Regions from separate parts of the Rhizobium sp. BK212 genome, predicted to be linked through region 1. Evidence: riboswitches for the same ligand, from Rfam matches in the RefSeq annotation. Region 1 holds a riboswitch; each other region holds the start of a gene.
The links. Region 1 has a riboswitch for cobalamin ahead of cobU (bifunctional adenosylcobinamide kinase/adenosylcobinamide-phosphate guanylyltransferase). Riboswitches for the same ligand answer to the same signal wherever they lie in the genome.

Region 1 (7,200 bases):
CGTTGGCTGCCGATCCGCACCCGGTGCCGAGACGGCAAAGCCAGTCGTGTTGATGACGACATCGGGCTTCAGTGCCGAAAACACGCTTCCGAGAATGCCTGTCGAAACGGGATCCTTGAGGCTATAGGCAAAGACCGGCAACGGCCGGAGGCCAAGTGCGACCAGCGCCTCGACCAGTGCCTCGATCGGCCCGGTTTCGCCGCTTTGGACGAGGGCGCGGTAGAAGCTGATAGCGACGACGGGGGAAGGTGTGGGTTCGATTCCCATCTTCTCCGTCGAGTTTGAGGTACCCCCCTCTGTCCTGCCGGACAAAGAGGCAGCCACGCGCCAAGACTCCTCCGCAACAACCCGCCGCCACTCCTCAACCCCGATCAACCCTCGCCCCGGCCACCAGATGCCGGCCTTCATCAGTGGCACCGCCGGCGCCGGCTTCTCCATGCCTGCCAGCATCGCCCCGGCATAGTCGAGGAAGGCCCGCGCATTGGCATCGCCACCCTCGATCAGATAGGCCCACAGCGCATTGAGATCGTCGAGATCAACATTGGAGAAAGGGACGAGCCCGGCATCCGGCTTCGCGTCACCCGGCAGCACCGCGATCAATGCACCGGCGCGGGACGCTGCGGCATGCAGCGCTTCCAGCGCATAGTGAAAATAGCTGGCGCCGCCGAGCGCCCGCACGATAATCAGCTTGGCATGCCGCGCCGTGCGCTCGACATAGGTATCGACCGACATCGGATGCTTGAGGCTCATCAGGCTGGCGAGCCGCAACGAATGCTGCCCACCGCGATCGCGACGGGCGGCCGCGATCGCGGCAAGCTCGCTGTCGGCAGCCGACAGGAACAGGATTTCGCCCGGCGTCTGCCCGAGGTCAATCGCCTCCTCGCCGTCGCTGATCGTTCCCTGCTGGGCCAGAAGCAGATGCATTGGTTTATGCCAGCTCTTCGATTGCCGTCCTCACCGCGTCCTGATCCATCTCGTGCAGGCCGATGACGACGAGGCGCGTCGTGCGTTTTTCGCCTGGAGCCCAGGCGCGGTCGAAATAATGATCGATGCGGCTGCCGACAGCCTGGAGCTGCAGGCGCATCGGCTTGCCAGCGATATCGACGAAACCCTTGAGGCGCAGCACGTCATGGGTTGATATGATCGTCTTCAGCTTCTCGACGAAGCCGGCGGGATCGGCAACGGGTCCGAGATCGACGACGAAGCTGTCGAACTCGTCGTGGTCGTGCGGCGCGCCGTCTTCATGCTCCAGCTCATGATGCGACTTGCGATTGGCGACATCGTCCTCGGTGCCGATACCGAGGCCGAGCAGGATGCCGGCCGAGACTTCGCCGTTCTTCGCCTCGATGATCGCGGGCTTGCGCACCGTGCGGGAGGCAACCTCGTCGCGCACCCTGATAAGACCTGCCGCGTCGATCAGGTCGGTCTTGTTGAGCACGATGAGATCGGCGCAGGTGAGCTGATCCTCGAACAGCTCCTCGATCGGGCTTTCGTGATCGAGCGATTCATCCTCGGCGCGGCGCGCATCGACGGCATCATGGTCGTCGGCGAACCGGCCGGCGGCAACGGCGGCGCTATCGACCACCGTGATGACGCCGTCGACGGTCACTTGCGTGCGGATATCGGGCCAGTTGAAAGCGGCGACCAGCGGCTGCGGCAGGGCGAGGCCCGAGGTTTCGATGACGATGTGGTCGGGCCGCTGTTCGCGCTCGAGCAGCTTCGTCATCGTCGGAATGAAATCGTCGGCGACAGTGCAGCAGATGCAACCATTGGTGAGTTCGATGATGTCGTCCTCGGTGCAATTCTCCGCGCCGCAGCCCTTCAGCACGTCACCGTCGACACCGAGATCGCCGAATTCGTTGATGATGAGCGCGATCTTCTTGCCGCCGGCATTGGTGAGCAGGTTGCGGATCATCGTGGTCTTACCGGCGCCGAGGAAGCCGGTGATGACGGTTGCGGGAATTTTCTGCTGGTTCATGAACTTAACCCTTCATTTTCAGCGGCAGGCCTGCCGCGATGAAATAAACTTCGGCGGCCTTCGCCGCGATCGATTGGTGCAGCCGGCCGGCATGATCGCGGAAATCCCGCGCCATGCGATTGTCAGGCACGATGCCGAGGCCGACCTCGTTGGAAACGAAAACGAGCCGCGCCTTCGCGGCGGGCAGGAAATCGGCGAGCGCTGCAAATTCCGCCGGCATGTCGCGCTCCTCCATCATCAGATTGGTGACCCAGAGCGTCAGGCAGTCGATCAGCACGATGCGCCCTTCGCCGTCGATGGCGCCAAGCTTGCCGACGAGATCGAGCGGCTCCTCATGCGTCGTCCAGGACGGACCGCGGTCGGCCTTGTGCTGAGTGATACGCGCCTGCATCTCCTCGTCCCAGGCCCGGCCGGTGGCAAGGTAGTGGCGGTCGAGGCCGGTCGCGGTGACGAGAGCTTCGGCGAAGCGGGATTTGCCAGAGCGCGCGCCGCCGAGGATGAAGATGGTGGTCATGCTCAGACGCTCCTCAGGGAGGGTGCGTAGCCGTGGCTTGTTCCGAGTGCACCTTTTTCGACTGCTGGGGGGACCGAGTATTCGACATAAGCGGCCGAAAGCACTCCTCTTGCAGGGCTGCTTGGAGGCGTCGCGAGCGCCGCACCAGGCCGCGCTGAATTCAATCGTTCAGCCAAGACAACCTCCGTGCTGGCAACGGGCGTAGTGCCCAGGTGTGGGCTTCTGGCCCGGCACGTAATGGCAGGTCTCCTGGCTCGCGGTTATCGGCCGCGATCGGGGCAGACCGGAAACCGGTCGCCCTGATCGTGCCGGCGGATCATCCTCGCCTTCCCGGCTGCATTGGTGAAAAGGTGGACGATTCGTAGATTTAGAGGCGTCCGACCCCGGTTGATCACCATGCATCTCCAGTGGCTTTTCCGGCATATCGCCCATCCCGCCCGCTTGCATGATTGCAAGCCGCCGGCCGGAAAGGCTCGGTGCCGGATGGAAGACCCTGACCGCTCTACAGTCGCGGGGTCGGCTGTGATGAAGGCGCCCGGTTTGGGTCCGCCCCTTCACATTCCCTTTTCATCCGGAAGGGCGCAACACCGATCCGGAACCATCCGTTATGTCAGGATGGTCGGGCGACCATCCGTTGAGGGATGGTTAGGCAAGCCGGGGTGTGAAGTCAACCGGCCTTGACGGCCGGTCAGCTTCCGACCAGATGGCCCAACCCTATCAACACGACTTACTCTACCTAAAATATCGTCATTTATCATAGGCTTACGTCATAAATATTTGTCCCGGGCGCCGGCTTTTCGCCGCAATTGCGTCGCAAGCGGACTGCGCGACCATCTCCGCCCTTGACCGGGCCTCTCCCCGCCTAGTTGTCTAGCCATGCTTATGAAATTGGATCGGCGCCGTTTCCGGGCGCTGCGTGTTTTCTTCGATCCGGGCCGCCTGCGGGCGCTGACCCGCCGCAGCGAGGTCGGCCTGTCACTGGCGGGCGCCGTCGTCGGCATCATCTCGGGTCTCGCCGTCACCGGTATGAGCTACGTCTCGAGCGAGCTGCATCAGCTGGTCTTCGGCATCGCCGATAGCGAGCGGCTGAGCTCATCCGAGATCGAGAACAAGATGCTGCTGCTCACCGCGCCCGTCATCGGCGGCGCCCTGCTCGGCCTGTTGCTCCTGGTGCTGGCGAAACGGCGCAAGAAGCCGATGGTCGACCCGATCGAAGCCAATGCGCTGCATGGCGGCCGTCTATCCTTGACCGACAGCATCATCGTTGCCGTCCAGAACCTGATCTCCAACGGGTTCGGCGCCTCGGTCGGACTGGAGGCCGGCTATACCCAGCTTGCCGCCGGCCTTGCCTCGAAATTCGGCCTGAAGCTGCAGCTTCGCCGCTCCGACCTGCGCATCCTCGTCGGCTGCGGCGCGGCGGGCGCCATCGCCGCAGCCTTCAACGCGCCGCTGACCGGCGCCTTCTATGCCTTCGAGCTGATCATCGGCACCTATACAATCGTGTCGCTGACACCCGTCGTCGTCTCAGCTCTCATTTCCACCCTTGTCGCAAGGCTGCTTGCCGATGGTGATTTCACCATCGATATCGGCAGCTTCGGCTCGGTCGTGCCGGCCGACTATATCCCGGCGCTGCTGCTCGGCGCCTTCTGCGCCGGCATCGGTATCCTGATCATGCAGGGCGTCTCCTTCGTCGAGGAACTGGCGCGCAAGAGTTCGATCGCCCCACCCTTCCGCCCGGCGCTCGGTGGCGTCATCGTCGGGCTCTTGGCGATGATCTCGCCGCAGGTGCTCTCGGCCGGCCACGGCGCGCTGCATCTCAACCTCTCCCGCGAGGTGGCGATCCCGACACTGATCGGTCTCTTCCTGTTGAAATCCCTGGCCTCGGCGATCTCGATCGGCTCCGGCTTCAGGGGCGGCTTGTTCTTCGCCTCGTTGTTCATGGGCGCCCTGCTCGGCAAGCTCTTTGCCTATTGCGGACCCTATTTCGCCGATGCGACGCTGACCCCCGTCATCTATGCCGTGGTCGGCATGAGCTCGCTTGCCGTCGCCGTTATCGGCGGACCGCTGACCATGACGTTCCTGGCGCTCGAAATCACCGGCGATTTCCCGATCACCGCGCTGGTGCTCGCCGCCGTCATCACCTCGTCCCTCGTCGTACGCTCGACCTTCGGCTATTCCTTCGCCACATGGCGTTTCCACCTGCGCGGCGAAAGCATCCGCAGCGCCCACGATGTCGGCTGGATTCGCAACCTGACGGTGGACAAGCTGATGCGCGCCGACGTCAAGACGGCAAAAGCGAGCATCTCCCTGGAAGAATTCAAGCAAGCCTTCCCGATCGGCTCGGTCCAACGCGTCGTCCTCGTCGAGGAGAGCGACAAATATGCGGGCCTCGTGCTGGTGCCGGAGATTTACGCCAATCCGACCGACGCACAGGACGAGGGCAAGACGCTTGCCGATTTCATCCACTACCGCAACGATTTCCTGCAGCCGCAGATGAATGCCAGGCAGGCGGCGGCGATCTTCGACAAGAGCGAAAGCGAAGCTCTCGCCGTCGTCAACAACCTGATCGAACGCAAGGTGATCGGCCAGCTCAGCGAAAGCTATACGCTACGCCGCTACAGCGAGGAACTCGACCGCCGCCGCCGCGAGGTCTCAGGCGAGATTTAAGCGTCGTCGCGCCGACCGGATCGTCGTTTCAGGATACCATGTCGGCGAGCTTGAACACGTTTACCGCTTTCGAAACCCCGCGCAATTCGAAAGATCCCAGACAGTCGTTGGCGACGGCACAGGTGACGGCGAAGCTTTCCGACATCAGAAGGTGATGTCCGAGCGTGCCGCAGAGTTTTTCAAGCCGCGAAGCCTCGTTGACGGCGCTGCCGATAACCGTGAAATCAAGCCTGCCGCGTGCGCCGATATTTCCGTAGAAGACCTCGCCGAGATGCAGCACGACATCGACGCCGATGTCAGGACCTCCATCATTCCTCCGCTGACCATTCAGCACCTTGTTGGCTTCTAGAATATTCCTTGCGGAAGCCAGTGCGGCCATGCAGGCCTTTTGCGGGTCTTCAGCATCTGTCGGAAAGATCGCCAGCACGCTATCGCCCATGAACTTGAGGATCTCGCCCGAATTTTCCTCGACATGCCAGCCGATCAGCTCGAAATGTTCATTCAGAAACCCGGCGATTTCGCCCGGCTGATAGATCTCGGTCAGCGCCGTGAAGTTTCTCAGGTCCGCAAGCAGGATTGCAGCATTGATCGCCCCTCCCTTTCCCCTCTGAATATCGCCTGCAAGGATGCGTGCACTTGTCTTGGCGCCTGTATAGACGGCAAGGATATCCGATGCGGTTTTCGATGCCGCAATGCGATAACAAGCCAGCCCCAGCGCTGGGAAGAGCTTCGCGACGATCGCCAGTTGATCATCAGAAAATCCGCCCGGCCTATCGCTTGTGAGAGACAGACTGACGCCACGCAGCGCAGCCTCCTTCGGGAATTCCAGCAGGCTGACCAGGTGATCCGTGCCGCCGGCATGCGCGAATTCTGCAAGCTGCGGGTAGTCATCGACACCCTCACCCTTGGCGATGTTCCATCGACCTGATGTTTCGCCGCGGCCCAAAAGAAAATAGATCGGCGTCTTCTCGAAATTCAGCACTGCCGCACTGCCATATTCGGCATTCTCGATCGTGGTCGCACCGCCACGGACGAAATTGGCCGAGACGCCGCCATACATGGGATGAATAGACGGCATCGAGATGCTTCCCCGCCAGATCGGAAAGCCATCCGCGATCAGCCGATCGCACAATCCGGCTATCAGCTCGCCAATATGCTCAGCTGTGATTCCATGTTCTATAAGCCACTGAATATGATTGTTAATTTCCGAACCTCCAAATGACCGACGCAGATTATGGTCGGAAATCGGGCAAATGGACGGCGATGACCACCGGGGTTGCCACATCAACCAATAGTCGAGTCAGGCAGATATTTCTAGCCGTGGTCTCCGGCAACGACAATCAGTCATTCGCCTGCCGACGAGGAGCTGTGAGAGTGCCGCAGAAGTGAAAGATGGTGCCGCAGCGCCTACCGATATCTCACATCCTGACTGTCATGCCGCCGTCCACCGTCAGTACGTGGCCGTTGACGAAGGAAGCGGCGGCGCTTGCCAGAAAAAGCGCCGCGCCGGCGATCTCGTCCGGCCGTCCCCAGCGCTGAACCGGGATACGCTGGCGCACAAAGGGCATCAATTCCTCGTTCGCAGCCATTGCCGCGTTCGTCTCGGTGGCGAACCAGCCGGGCGCAATCGCGTTGCTGGTGATGCCGTGCGGGCCGAATTCGACCGCCATGCCGCGCATCAGACCGGTCAGGCCCTGCTTGGCCGCCGGATAGACGCAGTCGCCGGGCATGACGACATGGCCGCTGATTGAGGTCACCGCGATCAGCCGGCCGTGATTACGCCGTTTCATCAGCACGGCAGCATCCCGCGAAAGCGTCATCGCCGCCGCCAGATCGGTGCGCAGCAACTCCAAGATCGCATCATCGTCGAATTCGGCCAGCGGCCGTCGGTCGCGGGCGCCGACATTGTTGATCAAAATATCGAGACGGCCGTGGGTCTTGTCGATATCGGCCATCACAGCACGCTGAGCCTCGCGGTCGGCGACGTCGAATGCAGCGGCCTCCGCCGTGCCACCCGCAGCCCGGATGGTCCTGACCGCGC
Region 2 (7,200 bases), on a different contig from region 1:
TTGCAGGAAAAGCAGCGGAACGTCCGCCCGCCGCTGCGACAGCGACGGCACGTGCAGCGTCGCAACGTTCAGCCGATAGAAGAGGTCGGCGCGGAAGCGCCCGGCTGCCACCTCCGCCTCCAGATCGACCTTGCTTGTGGCGATGAACCGCACGTCGAGCGCCACCACTTCGTTCGATCCGAGCCGCGAGATCACCCGCTCCTGCAGTACCCGCAGGAACTTGGCCTGCAGGTCGAAGGGCATGGAGCCGATCTCGTCGAGCAGGATCGTGCCGCCGCGCCCGTGTTCGAATTTTCCGTAGCGCGGCCTCACCGCGCCCGGAAAGGCCCCCACCTCATGGCCGAAGAGTTCGCTCTCGATCAGGTTTGCCGGCAGTGCGGCGCAATTGATCGCGATGAACGGCCGGCTTGCCCGGGCGCTGATATCGTGGAGCGCCCGGGCCACCACTTCCTTGCCGGCTCCCGTTTCGCCGACGATAAGCGTATCGGCATCGCTCGCCCCGATCGCCCGGATACGGTAGCGCAAATCCACCATCACCTGCGTGCGCCCCGGCAGCCGCGCCTCGATATCGTCGCGTTTGCCGGCGACCGCTTTCAGCAGCCGGTTTTCGAGCACGAGGCCGCGCCGCTCCATCGCCCGGCGGATGACGCCGGCAAGCATTTCGGGCGTGAACGGCTTCTCGATGAAATCATAGGCGCCTTCGCGCATCGCCTTCACCGCGAGCTGCACGTCGCCGTGGCCGGTGACAAGAATGACCGGCACCTCTGGATCGAGCTCGCGGATCTTCTGCATCAGCGTCATGCCGTCCATGCCGGGCATGCGGATGTCGCTGACGACGACACCGGGAAAGCTGTAGCCGATCAGCTCCAGCACGTGGTCGCCGTTCGAAAAGGTCTCGACGCTGAAGCCGGAGAGCTCCAACGCCTGCGCCGTCGAGCGGCGCAATTCCTCCTCGTCGTCAACCAGCAGGATCTTCGCATCGTTCATTCCGCCGCCTCCGGCATCAGCCCTGCCGCCGACTGCAGCTCGATGCGGAACACCGCGCCCCCTTCGGGATGATTAGCCGCCTCAAGGCTGCCGCCAAAATCCTTGATGATGTTGTAGGAGATCGAAAGCCCGAGGCCGAGCCCCTTGCCGACGCCCTTCGTCGTGAAGAAGGGATCGAAGATACGCTGGGCAATCGCCGCCGGCACGCCCGGCCCGTGATCCCGCACCGTCAGCACCACTTTGCCGGCCTCCTCGAAGGCCGAAACCTCGATGCGCCTGTCGTCCAGCCCTTCCACCGCATCGGCCGCATTCGAGATCACGTTCACCAGCACCTGTTGCAGACGCACCGAACCGGCGCGCACGACGGGTGGACGTGGGCCTAGATCGAGCAGGAGTTCGGCATCCGCCGCCTTCAGCCGCCAGGCGATGATCTCGAGCGTGTCATGCATCGCCTCGTCGAGAGAAACCGAGCCGAGCTTCTCGTTCGGTTTGCGGGCGAAGTTGCGCAGGTGCCGGCTGATCGCGGCCATGCGGTCAATGAGCCCGCCGATACGCCGGATATTGTCCCGCGCCTCCTCCGTCCGGCCCCGATCGATGAGAACGGAGGCGCTGTCCGTATAGGTCTTCGCCGCGGCGAGCGGCTGGTTGAACTCGTGCGAAAGAGCGGCCGACATCTGTCCGAGGCCGGCGAGCTTTCCGGCCTGGATCAGATCGGCCTGTGTCTGGCGGAGTTGTTGCTCGGTCAGGCGCCGCTCGGCGATCTCTTCTTCAATGCGGCTGTTGACGCGGGCAAGATCGGCTGTGCGTTCCTCGACGCGCCGCTCCAGCTCGTTGCGGGCGTCGGCCTGCATCTGCATGCGCTCGGCAAGCCGCGCCCGCCGCTGGCGAATGACCGCGACCGCGAGCCCGGCAATGCAGAGGATGAGAAAGACCGCCGCAAGCGCGGTGCGCGCCTGGGCGCGGATGGAACTCGTCTCCATCAGCACGTTCACGGTCCAGTCCTCGGCCGGCATGTAGTGCGAGAGCACCAGATATTCGCTCGAGCCGCGCTCGCCGGCGAGCGTCATCAACTCATGCGGCTCGAAGCGCTGACGCGTCACCGGCAACGCCGTCAGCCTGGCATTGGCATACCGCCGCGACGCTTCCGTGCGTGCGATGCGATCGGCCGTCAGCGGCAGGATAGCGCCATAGAGCCATTCGGGGCTGCCGGACATGAAGATGATGCCCTCCGGATCGGAGACGAAGATCTTGTATTCGCCGCCGCCCCAGGAGGATTCGATCATGTCGATATCGACTTTGAAAACGATGACGCCCCGAATATCCGCGCCGGTCCGGATCGGCGCGGCAAAATAATAGCCGCGCTTCAGCGAGGTGGTGCCGAGCGCGTAGAACCTTGCCTGCCGGCCTGCGATCGCATCCTGAAAATAGGGCCGGTAGCTGAAATTCTGTCCGACGAAGCTTCCCGGTCCGTCGTAATTGCTCGCCGCGATCGTTTCGCCATCCGGTTTGACCACATAGATGTCGGAGGATTTCAGCAGCCCGTTGATCTCCTTGAGATAGAGATTGGCGGCATCGCGTAGCGCCGCATCCTCAGGCGCGCTCACCAGTTCCTTGATGTCGTCGTGATCGGCAATCAGCGCCGGCAGCGCCTCGTAGCGGTTGAGGTGGCCGCTGAGCGCCGACACGGCAAGGCGCAGCGCCGTTCCTGCCTGCGCCGAGGCTTCCCCCATATAAGCGCGTGTCGCAATCGCGCTTCCATAGGTGAAGAAGGCGAAGATGATCAGCGGCACCACGAGCAACGCCGCTATCGCACGATATCTCGAAGACAGATCCGGCTCCTCCCCTTTCTGCCTCCACTCCCCAGCAAGGCATACCCAACAACGCCAAGTCTAGCGCATCGGCCCGAAAATCGGAATCGATTTTCAGAAAGCACGACGCGTAGATTCAAAATGCTAGAGCGTCCTTTGTGCGTCCGAAAGGACGTACAAAGGACGCTCTAATAACCCCGGCAAGGTTTTCCAAGGGCCTGCCGAAACTTGACACTTAACGAGCGCGGATATCCTATTGCTGCATCGCAAGGAAGCCCATCATGAGCGACGATCAGACCCCCGCCGACAGCAAGCTCACCACATCCAAGCGTCGCTGGGCGGCCGAGGGCAAGTTCCTGACCGGCCGCATCAGCCGACCTGAAACCGAGCGTTTGCCGCCCGGCCAGCACCTCGTCAAAAACTGGCCGGTGCTCGATCTCGGCCAGCAGCCTGTTGTCTCCACAGAGACTTGGCGGCTCGACGTGCGCGGCCTCGTCGAAACACCGCTCACCCTCACCTGGGCCGCCTTCCAGGCGATCGAGCAGAACACCAGGATGAGCGATATTCACTGCGTCACCACATGGTCGCGCTACGACAACAAATGGAAGGGCGTTTCGACGCGCGATCTTCTCGACCTCGCCATGCCGAAACCCGAAGCTGGTTACGTCATGCTGACGAGTTATGACGGCTATACCACCAACCTGCCGCTCGCCGATTTCGCCGCCGAGGATGCGATCCTTGCCACCGCCTGGGAAAGCCTGCCGCTGACGCCGGAACACGGCGGCCCGATGCGCCTGGTCGTGCCGCATCTCTATTTCTGGAAGAGCGCCAAATGGCTGCGCCGCATCGAGCTGATGCCCGACGACGAAGCCGGCTTCTGGGAAAAGAACGGCTACCATATCTACGGCGATCCATGGCGCGAGCAGCGCTATTCCGACGATTGAGCCTTCGGCCGCAGGAAGTGGCGAAGCCCAAAAAAACCAAGGCCGAACAATGCAGCGAGCCCGGTCAGCGACGCCATGCTGGCTGGATGAAGTGGCACCTTGCCCCAGTGTGGCTTGATGACATCGGCGGTGTTGAAGGCCTCGCCGCTGAACCGGCAGGTGACGAGCGCAAGGCCGCGCCGCGTCATGTCGGCGTCGACGGCGGAAATGATTTCATTCGCGGCAGCCCTCTCTTGCGGCATCTCGCGCATCGACAGCAAGACCGCCTTGGCCGCCGCGAGATAGGCATGGGCGCATTCGTTGAACGGGCTTTCCTCGTCCGTCACGCTGCCCGGCACCCGGCCCCAGAGACAATAGGAATACTGGATCTCGGCATAGTTCAGGACGCGGCGGAACGGCTCGTTGGTATCGACGGCACGGGAAGCAAGGTCGATGATCCCACTGCGATAGTCTGCAATCACCGCCATCTCGCCATGGGAAATTTCCGGAATATCCAGTCCGGTATGGCTGCCGCCGCCGCTAGGGCTATGGGCAAGAGCGCTTCCAGCAACCACACAAAAAAAGACGGCGGTGGCTAACGCCGTCGACACGAGTGGTATGGTTCTGCTGCTTGTCATGGCCGCCCGAAAAGTTCAGGGCGCCGGCAAGCGGTGCCCTTCGATGCGTTCAGTGAAATGCCGTTGCCGGCCGGCCGCGTTGACCGTCCTTAACGGCAAGCCGCTTTTCCGCCAGCACTCCGAAGGTAAGGCCCAAGGTTGTCCAGAGGATCACATGCATGCCGAGCGAAGTCGTGCGGAACCGCCAGAGGACCATCGCCGAGAAGTTCTCCGGCACCTCGTTGATCGGCGGCAGCAGATAGAGCACGACGCCGATGAAGACGAGATAAGCGATGCCGGCGATGATCGCGCCATTCCAGAGACCGAAACGCTCCGCGAGGCGGCGCGACAGCGCCACCGCGGCAATCAGCGCGGCGAGCGAGACGACGATCATCAGGAAGAACAGTTCGGTCCTGACGCCGATCGTATCGGGATTGCCGACCGCCGGCGGGTTGGCCGGATACTTGATACCGGGAACGAGGACGATCGCCACGAAGGCGGCAATGGCGATGACGGCCGAGGTGCCGCGCGCCGAAAGGCTGCTGAAACGGCCGTGCACGAAAGCGAAGGCGAGAGCGAAGAGCCCGCCAACGGCAACGCTGTAGGCCATGACGCCGGTGAAAAGGCCGAGACCGGCCTGCGTGGCGCGGCTGACGATTTCAGGTTCGGCAGCTTCACCGGCCGCCTGGGCAGTCGCCTCCTCGAAGGCGATCGCCGCATCGACCAGCGGCTCGCCGAAGATATGCGCAAAAGCGAAAACGAGGATGCCAGCAATCAGGCCCGCGAGCATGCCGCGAAGCAGAAGATTTCCAACCATGTCAGGAACTCCCCTAAAGCATGTCGCGCAAAAGTGCGCAGCGGTTTTGCGATAACGACATGCGAAAACAAAGACCTAAAGTGAGGCGCGAATCTGAAAGATCGCGACGCGCTCTAGTGGCAGGGAAAGCCGAGGAGATGACGGCCGTCATGCACGAATTCGTGCACATACATCCCGTTGAACAGCGCCATCGCGCCTTCCTCGGTGCCGACAAAATAGAGAACGATGAGCATCAGCAGGCCACCGAAGATCGCCCATGGCAGGATCTCTCCCAGGGGGATCGGCGCCGGTGCCGCGACGGGCGCAAAAGTGGTGTCAGACATGTATTCCTCCGGGAATGACGCGTTCAGTCGAAAGAGTGCTTGTGCAGTAGGGTCTGACTTCCAGCGCGAAGAGCTTTCGACACGCTGGTCACAGTGGCGCGACCGCGCCGGATTTCCACCGGCTTCCAAACCCGCAACAGCACGGTTATATCTGCACGCCGAAGAGACTGTCAACGAAACTTCACAAGTCGGCCAAGGGCCGTCCTGCGGCGCCATAGCCGCACTCCCGGAGATCAGAACGACCGTGAATACGCGCCTCACCTGGATCTGCCACGGCGCGACGATGGCGAGCCGCAAGGCCCTGTTCCCGCTCGACGAACCGCTGGAAGGCAAGGCGGCGGAAGAAGCCGGCAGGATGGCCGCCCTGCCCCACGCCGATCGCGTTGCCACGAGCCCCGCTTTGCGCGCCCGCCAGACTGTTGACGCGCTCCGCCTCCAAGCCCGGATCGATCCGGCGCTTCGCGACTGCGACCATGGCCGCTGGGCCGGCAGATCGATCGCCGCGATAGAGGCGGAAGAGCCTGAGAACCTCATGGCCTGGATGAGCGATCCGGAAGCGGCCCCGCATGGCGGCGAGAGCCTTCTTGATTTGAGAACACGCGTCGCCGACTGGATGGAGAGCGAATCCGCCCTCGGCGGCCATGTGATCGCCGTCAGTCACGCAGCCGTCATCCGGGCGGCGGTCGCCCATGTGCTTCAGGCGCCGCTCTCCTCTTTCTGGCTGAGCGACATCGAGCCGCTCGCCGTCATTCGCATGACCAGCAATGGACGGCGCTGGTCTCTGCGCTTCCAGCATTAGAGCGCCGTGCGTCCTTTCGGACGCACAAGGACGCTCTAACACTTTCAGTCCTCGCATCGGTCCGAAAATCGATTCCGATTTTCGGACCGATGCTTTAGCGAGTCCTGATCTTATCCAGCCTTACACAAGCAAATCGCGTCATCTCTGTTGAACCCGGTTTCGCGGGGACTACTTCCTTATCCCAAGGAGATGGAAGAATGACATATGATTGGAGTGGGGAGCGCACGCGGCGCCTGCGTTTGATGCGTGTCGCCACAGTCACAGTTCTGGTCGGTCTCATCGTCAGCGTCCCGCTGCTGATCGTCACCGCCTGAAGCACGAAAAAGGGCGAGCGATGCCATGGCACGCTCGCCTTCGTTTTTTTCCGCGCCCGCCATTCTGCCAACCACGACAAGGGTTCGCTCGGCGTTTTCCTCTGGCGCCCACGGTCCCTCGACGGCACATCAGGAGGCTGCCGCCTCCGATAATTCGCCTTCTGGTTTCAACGAACATTTCAGACTTTCGTGCTATTTCCGCGAAGGGTGGAGATGGAGAAGGCGCAGTGCCGGTATTTTTCCAGAGCAGGGCCGGAAGGCAATGTGTTTCGATCGTCGGGTTCGGGATTACTCTCTGGCTCCTCTGCACCCTGTTGCAGCTTGACGACAGCCTTGTCTTCTTCATGACCGGTTTCGGCGAGTACGGCGCCGACAAGCTCGTTCTGGCGCTCGGCATCGCCGGCGCCATGAGCTTCATCTATTCGGTGCTGCGCATCGCCGACCTGCGCAAGGAAACGGAACTGCGCGCCATCGCCCAGGCAAAGGCCGATTGGACCGCAACCCACGACCATCTCACCAAACTGCCGAACCGCTACGCCTTCGAGCGTAAGATCCTCTCGCGGCCGATCAAGGACGATGAGGCCGAGATCGAGGAGTGGGATCGCAACGTCA
Region 3 (7,200 bases), on a different contig from region 1:
AATCAGGACGAGGATCAGCACGACAGCCATTTCCGCTCCTCCTCGAGCAGGTTGACCCGTGAAACCGCATTCCGCAAAAAGTCCGTCTTTATTATCGCACAGATAGAAAATATCGGCAATTACGGCAATTTAGGCACCTGCCGCGTCACTTCCACCCGTCATTTTGGAGTATGGCCCATCATTTGGAATATTGCTTGAGATAGGCGATGAGATCGGTGATCTCCTGGTCGTCCTTCACGCCGACGAAGGCCATCTTCGTGCCCTTCACCTTCGCTTTCGGATTATGCAGATAGTCGCGCAGCACTGTCTCGTCCCAGACCAGACCGCCTTCGCCGGCCGCCTTCATTCCGGCCGAATAGGCGAAATCAGGATGCGTGCCGGCCTGTCGGCCGAACAACTTGTTCAGCGACGGACCGACCTTGTTCGTATCGGAATCGGCGACATGACAGGTTGCGCATTTCTTGAAAACGACGGCACCCGCGGTCGCATCGCCTTCCTGCGCCCCGGCGCGACCGGGGGAAAGGGCAATCACGGATGTGGCAATCAGCAGAATAACACGATAGTCCATGGCAAACCTCATCCTCCTCAAGGTTGCCAGCCACTTGCACCCTCAGCAATCTCTCGCGTATGGGTAGTGGTTGTATGGCTTAAAGCTTAGTCCTTCGCGGCAGCAAGTCAATCGGCCCTACAATTGGAGCCATCTGAACGTAATCTGATACGAGGTGAACCCGGCGCGGATGAGCTGCCTGAGCTGCCGCTATTTGACCTATTGCCCGATCGAAAGCGCCTCCTCTACCGCCAGTTCGGCCATGGCAAGCGCCGCCTCTCGGGTCCTGGCGGCGGCGATGAATCGGCCGTTGTGGCAGAAGCTCGCGCCCTCTATGCCGCACGCCGCCTCCAATGCGCCATTGGTGAGCCCGGCCCAGGCCGCCGGCAGATCGGCCCTGAGCTCGAAACCATCCTCGGCGCGGCGGATGCCGGTCACGCACCAGTCCTTTTCGCGCGGGTGGACGACGAACAGCAGATGATCGGCGCCTGCTTTCACGATAGCAGGCCGGAAGGGCATTCCCCTCGGCAATTCCAAAACACGCCCCTGCCCGGTAGCCTCGATTGCCTGATGCACGACCGCCTCGGCCCGCAATTTCGCAGCACTCTGCGCAATCCTGGCCTCGACGAAACTGCGGGCGATGGCAAGGGCCGCGTGGAAGGCACGGTCGTCGGCAGCGGGGTCGGCATCGTCGAAGACCGGTTTCAGCGTTTCCAGCAGAGCCGGCAGCGTCAACCCGGCCAGCGGCCCGGAGGGGCTGAGCGCGCCATTGTCCGTCAGATCGACCGGCAGCACGAAACTGGCGTCGAAAGAGCCATGCAGCGTCTCGACATGTGCTTCGGGAAGGCCGGAGGCTGCGAGATAATCGCGGCCGTAATGCTTCCAGATCAGGCCGAACGAACTGAAAGGCTGGCCATCTTCGCGCAACGGCGCGCCGCGCTGGTGATGATCGAATATCCCGGCAGCAGGATCATAGGCGCCGCCGACATCGTAGATGATGCGATCCTTGCCCGGCGTTATCCATTCCGGTGCCCGGCTGCGGATGATACGCGCCTTCGGGAAAAGCCGGGTCAGAATGACACTCGACAGCAGTTCGTCGGCATGGAAGCCACCGGAATGGGTGACGAGGAAATCGGGGATCATGGGAGCTATACGCCTTGTCGTTCGCGGAGGATGCGCTTGCCGGTCGGCACCAGATAGCCGGTGCCGGCTGCTATCTCAACCCGTCCTTAACGCATTTCACTCACTGCGCACCTCGGCATAGAGATATCAACCGCCGTCAAACCGAGAGCAGGCTCTGGTCGATCTCCCGGATCGCCGTTGCAGCCATCGCAAAGCGGCCTATTCTGCGGCCTTTGGAGCGAATGGCGACATTTGCGAAAGCGGAAAGAGGCAGCGCTTGGACATTCCTCAGCATTTTCATGTTGTCGAGACGGCCGGATGGCTTGTGAACCACCGCATGAACTCCGCCCTTCCCGGCTACCTCATGCTCAGTTCCAAGACCGATACCAACGATCTGTCGGATTTGTCTGAAGACGCTTTGGCCGAATTCGGCCCCTTGCTCGCAAGGGCTCAGAGCGCCCTGAAACGGAAATTGAATGCCCAGCGCGTCTATATCGGCCGATACGGGCACACGCCCGGTTATCCGATCCATTTCCATGTGATCCCGATATATGACTGGGTGGAGGAGTTGTTCTGGAAGAACGCTCGATATCGCCTGCTCGAGAGTTTTGCAGAGGGTCCGGGGGAAACCGCAACGGATGGCGCGGAACTGACGCTGTTTGTCTGGCGCGAATTCTGCGAACGCGCAGAGCCGCCGCCCATCAGCGGGCCATCGGTCTCAGAGGTCATCAAGCTGTTGCGGGAGGCAATGCGGTTTTCGGCGCCTGAAGCCTAAGACAGCGCCGGTCCCGGCTGCCTTGCGACGAGCGCACGGCGCCAGGCCCGGAAGAAGGCCAGTGAGGTCATACCTGCTTGAGATCGAAATTCCCCGCCGTTCCTCAATCCATGACGTATTGGATATGATGCCGGCCATGCACGGCCGATTTCTGGACATGGGCGCGAACGCCGAAGACCCGGCCGATCATCTCCTCCGTCAGCACATACTCCGGCGCGCCCGAGGCGATGACTTCGCCCTTTTGAAGTACCGCCAGGCTGTCGCAGAACATTGCCGCCAGGTTGAGATCGTGCAGCGCGACGATACAGGTGATACCGAGCTTCGAGATCAGCGAGAGAATGTCGAGCTGGTGCTGGATATCGAGATGGTTGGTCGGCTCGTCGAGCAGCAGTTCGCTCGGCGTCTGCGCCAGCGATCTCGCAATATGGACGCGCTGGCGCTCGCCGCCCGACAGTGTCTGCCAGAGCTGGCCTGCCCTCTCCCGCATGCCCGTCCGCGACAGCGCCTGGTCGACGGCAGCATCGTCTTCGGCGCCCCAGGACGTCAACAGCCCGAGATGCGGCGTGCGGCCGAGCCGCACCACGTCGCGCACGGTCAACTGCGTATCGGTCGTCGACTGCTGCTCGACGAAGGCAACGCGACGCGCAAGGGCTGCACGCGACAGCGAGGAAATGTCGTCCTCGCCGAGCCTGATGACACCGCTGCGAACCTTGCGCAGCCGGCAGATCAATCTGAGAAGGCTCGACTTGCCGGAACCGTTCGGCCCGAGCAACCCGAGCACCTTGCCCTCTTTCACCGTCAGGCTGACGCCGTTGACGATGACGTTGTCGCCGGCGGCAAAGCTCACCTCGTCGACGCTGATGCTCATGCATTCCCTCGTACGCGATAGAGGATGACGGCGAAGGCCGGCGCGCCGAAGAGCGCGGTGACGACACCGATCGGCAGGATTTGCTGTGGTATGATGATGCGCGAAAGGATATCGGCGCCGACCATGTAGATGGCGCCGCCGAGCGCCGTCGCCGGCAGCAACCGCGGGCCGGCCCGACGAGAAAGCGGGCGGCATGAGGTATGACGAGGCCGACGAAACCGATCGAGCCCACCATGCTGACGACGCTTGCCGTCATCGCCGCCGTCAAGGCGAACAGCACGATCTGGACGCGGCGCACGGCAATGCCGAGAGAGGCGGCGGCGTCCGTGCCGAACGCAAAGGCATCGAGCGCCCGCACATGGGCCATGCAGACGATGAAGCCGGCAAGCGCGATCGGCACCGAAAGGTAGACATCCGGCCAGCGTACGCCGCTGAGCGACCCCAGAAGCCAGAACAGGATGCCGCGCGCCTGCTCGGCATTCGCCGATGTCGTCACGATGTAGGAGGTGAGCGCGTTGAAGAGCTGCGAACCGGCGACGCCACACAGTATGATGCGTTCGCCGGTTTCCCCCGCACCCGTCGCCAGGAAGCCGACCAGCAAAAAGGCCATGACTGCGCCGATGAAGGCCCCGCTCGACAGGCCGAGAATACCGTAGCCGAAGCCGAGAATCATCACGCAGACCGCTCCCGTCGAGGCGCCGGCGGAGATGCCGAGCACATAGGGTTCGGCCAGCGGATTGCGCAGCAGCGCCTGCAGGATGGCGCCGCAGAGCGAGAGCGACGCGCCGGCGCTGGCCGCGACCAGGGCGCGGCTCAGCCGATAATCCCAGACGATGCCCTGGTGGATGCGGCTGAGCTCGAAATCGGTTCCGAACAGGCGGTTCGAAACCGCCTCAGCCGTCGTCGCAAGCGGGATGGCAATCTCGCCGATGGAAACGGCGAGACTGATCATCAGTCCAAGAAGGAGAAGCGCGGCAATGGTGAGCGCGGCGAGCGCCCACCATCCCTGCTGCCTGAGCGATACTGTCTTCACTGTGCCAGGCCGAAGGACTTGATGCCCTTCGCCAATGTCTCGATGCCGTCGATCGTGCGGATCGTCGGGTTCATCGACTGCGCATCCATCATCACGAAGTGCCTGTTCCTGACGGCATCGAGTTCCCTGGTCACAGGGTCGTTCTCGAGAAAGTCGAGCTTGACCTTGGGATCGTCGGCCGCATAACGGCGACGGTCCATGGTCGCCAGCACGATCACCGCCGGGTTCGCCTGGGCGATAGTTTCCCAGCCGACCAGCGGCCATTCCTCTTCGGTTGTCACGACGTTCTTCGCGCCGATCGTCTTGAGGATATAGGCAGGCGCGCTGTTCTTGCCGGCAATGAAGGCGTCGCCGTTGACCTCCTTGCTGGAAAACCAGAAGACGACCGGCAGGCTCTTGCCCGTCGCGCCCGATATCGACGCCACGGCATCCGCCTCGCGCTTCCTCAGCTTGGAAATCAGCGCATCGCCGCGCTCCTTGACGTCGAAGATCTCCGAGAGTTCAGCGATTTCCCGGTAGATCAGGTCCATCGTGAACAGCTCCCCACGCACACCGTCGCCGCCATCGGTGTTGACCTTGGCGACGCAATCGGCCGGCGCGAGATAACTATTGATCCCGAGATCCTTGAACTGCTCCCGCTTGCCGACGGAGCCCTGCGCGCCGACATGCCATTCGAACTCGGCCGCCACGAGGTCGGGCTCCTGCCCGACGACGGATTCGAAGCTCGGATCGTTGTCGGCGAGGCGTTTTATCTTGCTGTTGGCCTCGGCATATTGCGGCAGGACAGGGCCAACCCAGACGGCGGTTCCGGCGATCTTGTCGGCAAGGCCGAGCGAGAACAGAATTTCAGTCATGCCCTGGCCGATCGAAACGATCCTGGCGGGCGCCTTCTGGAACGTCACCTGCTGGCCGCAATTGCTGACGGTCAGGGGATATTGGGTCGCGGCCAAGCTTGGTGCCGCAAGGCCGGCCAGCCCGAAGGTAAATGTCATGATGGCGAGAAATTGACGCATGAAAACCTCGATGATGGGAAAACAGGCACGGCCGCGCCGCGCGCATATACGCAACGCTGAAGTCACGCTGACGCGTAGACTAGCCGCGGGAGGCCCAATCGAGACGGATGCATGCCGATATCAGGCGAAGGTTCAGAAGGACAATCATGTCTGTTCCTTGTCCGGGCATCCCCGCCCGGTTGATTGGATCGCGATTGACGGCAGGTCTCCTGGCTTGCGGATATCCGTCTTTCATCCGCCTTCCCGCGATATCCGCAGTGGCGTGGCCTTTAGGCCAAGGGCATGATCGCTCCGCGATCAACCCCGAGATCGACAATCCGCTTACAGTTGCGGGGGCAGCCACGGTCTCGGTCCCTACTGGGTCGTCCTCACCGTGTTCCCTATTAATCCCCTTGGAGTCATCTTCAGGGAACCGTCTCCCCCAGTTACGTCGCCTGCCCGCGCGCCGTCAATGATTATTCAGAGGGCGCCGCACCACCGGCGGATAAATATATCGCGCGCATGGCTGCGCGCCGCCGTTCGGTGCGCAAACTGCCGGTGGCGGTCGGTTGATATTGCGGCGAAAAGCGCTTCCTTGCGATAAACTGCCTTGCCTATGAAGCAGTCGGGGAACATGGGTGCCGGCTGCTATTGGTGGGGATGACTTCGCCGGGGCTGCTATAGGAAGCACGCTTTGAACGATGCGGCGGTTGCCAGGGCCGCCCCGTCACAACGCATCCAGCGGAATCTTCAGATACCGCCGGCCGTTCTCCTCCGGCTCGGGCAGCCGCCCGCCGCGGATATTGACCTGCAGCGCGTGCAGCATCAGCTTCGGCTTCGGCAGCGTGCGGTCGCGCGCCTGGCGCAGCGCCACAAAGCCGGCCTCGTCGATGCCCGATATATGCGGATTGGCGCGCTTCTGGGCGGCAACCGTGCTTTCCCAGCGCGGGTGGCGGCCACCCGGCTGATAGTCGTGACCGGAAAACAGCCGGGTCTCCTCGGGCAGCGACAGGATCGCCTGGATCGTGTGCCAGAGGGCGCTGGCGCTGCCGCCCGGGAAATCCGTGCGGGCGGTGCCGGAATCCGGCGTGAACACCGTATCGTGCACGAAGGCGGCGTCGCCGATCACATAGGTGATCGAGGCGAGGGTGTGCCCGGGCGAAAACATCACGCGGGCCTTGAGCGTGCCGATCTCGAACGTCTCGCCATCGGCAAACAGCCGGTCCCATTGCGAGCCGTCGGTCGCGAGCGCCGGCCAATTGTAGATCTCCTTCCAGAGCGCCTGCACGTCGGTGACATGGGCGCCGATCGCCGTCGGCGCACCGGTCTTTCCCTTGAGGTAATACGCAGCGGAGAAATGATCGGCATGCGGATGCGTGTCGAGGATCCACTCGACCGTCAGCCCTTCGCTCTCGATATGGGCGAGGATGGCGTCGGCATTGGCCGTGCCCGTCGCCCCCGACATCTCGTCGAAATCGAGCACCGGGTCAATGATGGCGCAGCGTTTCGTCGCCGGGTCGGAAACGACATATTGCACACTGCAGGTGCGGGGCTCGAAGAAGGCCTTCACATGAGGTACCTGCCCTGCCCGCTTCTCCAGCCAGCGCCGCGCGCCGGCAAGATCGAAGCCGAGGCCTTGACCAAAGGCCTCGACATCCCCGGACTTCATCCGCCCGTCCAGCGCCTCGCCCAGCGCATAAAGCGTCAGCGCCCGTATGCCGCTCTTGCAATGGGCGACGACCGGCCCCTTCGCCTCAGCTATCGCCGCCTGAAAGGCGCGGATATCGGCCTCGGTAATCTCGGCCCCCTTCACCGGCACGAAGCTGTAGGCGAGCCCGGCGGCGGCGGCTGAAGCCTTCTCCG

Region 2: another riboswitch for cobalamin. It lies ahead of FHT79_RS21495 (CbtB domain-containing protein); the one in region 1 lies ahead of cobU (bifunctional adenosylcobinamide kinase/adenosylcobinamide-phosphate guanylyltransferase).
Region 3: another riboswitch for cobalamin. It lies ahead of FHT79_RS06000 (ABC transporter substrate-binding protein); the one in region 1 lies ahead of cobU (bifunctional adenosylcobinamide kinase/adenosylcobinamide-phosphate guanylyltransferase).

The regions. Positions count from the first base shown of each region.
Region 1 is NZ_JACIFS010000003.1:11,850-19,049, reverse strand. It holds gene cobN (cobaltochelatase subunit CobN) at 1-924, opposite strand, end outside; gene cobW (cobalamin biosynthesis protein CobW) at 929-1,978, opposite strand; gene cobU (bifunctional adenosylcobinamide kinase/adenosylcobinamide-phosphate guanylyltransferase) at 1,983-2,492, opposite strand; cobalamin riboswitch at 2,714-3,110, opposite strand; gene FHT79_RS10065 (chloride channel protein) at 3,369-5,159, shown strand; gene FHT79_RS10060 (adenylate/guanylate cyclase domain-containing protein) at 5,188-6,444, opposite strand; gene FHT79_RS10055 (SDR family oxidoreductase) at 6,578-7,200, opposite strand, start outside.
Region 2 is NZ_JACIFS010000007.1:19,874-27,073, forward strand. It holds gene FHT79_RS21470 (sigma-54 dependent transcriptional regulator) at 1-987, opposite strand, end outside; gene FHT79_RS21475 (sensor histidine kinase) at 984-2,780, opposite strand; gene FHT79_RS21480 (sulfite oxidase-like oxidoreductase) at 3,077-3,739, shown strand; gene FHT79_RS21485 (hypothetical protein) at 3,724-4,356, opposite strand; gene FHT79_RS21490 (CbtA family protein) at 4,406-5,152, opposite strand; gene FHT79_RS21495 (CbtB domain-containing protein) at 5,266-5,475, opposite strand; adenosylcobalamin (AdoCbl) riboswitch at 5,489-5,631, opposite strand; gene FHT79_RS21500 (histidine phosphatase family protein) at 5,720-6,274, shown strand; gene FHT79_RS21505 (bifunctional diguanylate cyclase/phosphodiesterase) at 6,816-7,200, shown strand, end outside.
Region 3 is NZ_JACIFS010000002.1:192,779-199,978, forward strand. It holds gene FHT79_RS05965 (cytochrome c oxidase subunit II) at 1-30, opposite strand, end outside; gene FHT79_RS05970 (cytochrome c family protein) at 179-568, opposite strand; gene FHT79_RS05975 (MYG1 family protein) at 767-1,690, opposite strand; gene FHT79_RS05980 (hypothetical protein) at 1,827-2,003, opposite strand; gene FHT79_RS05985 (HIT family protein) at 1,947-2,444, shown strand; gene FHT79_RS05990 (ABC transporter ATP-binding protein) at 2,548-3,312, opposite strand; partial or broken gene FHT79_RS05995 (iron ABC transporter permease) at 3,309-4,345, opposite strand; gene FHT79_RS06000 (ABC transporter substrate-binding protein) at 4,342-5,358, opposite strand; cobalamin riboswitch at 5,540-5,790, opposite strand; gene blh (bifunctional sulfur transferase/dioxygenase Blh) at 6,065-7,200, opposite strand, start outside.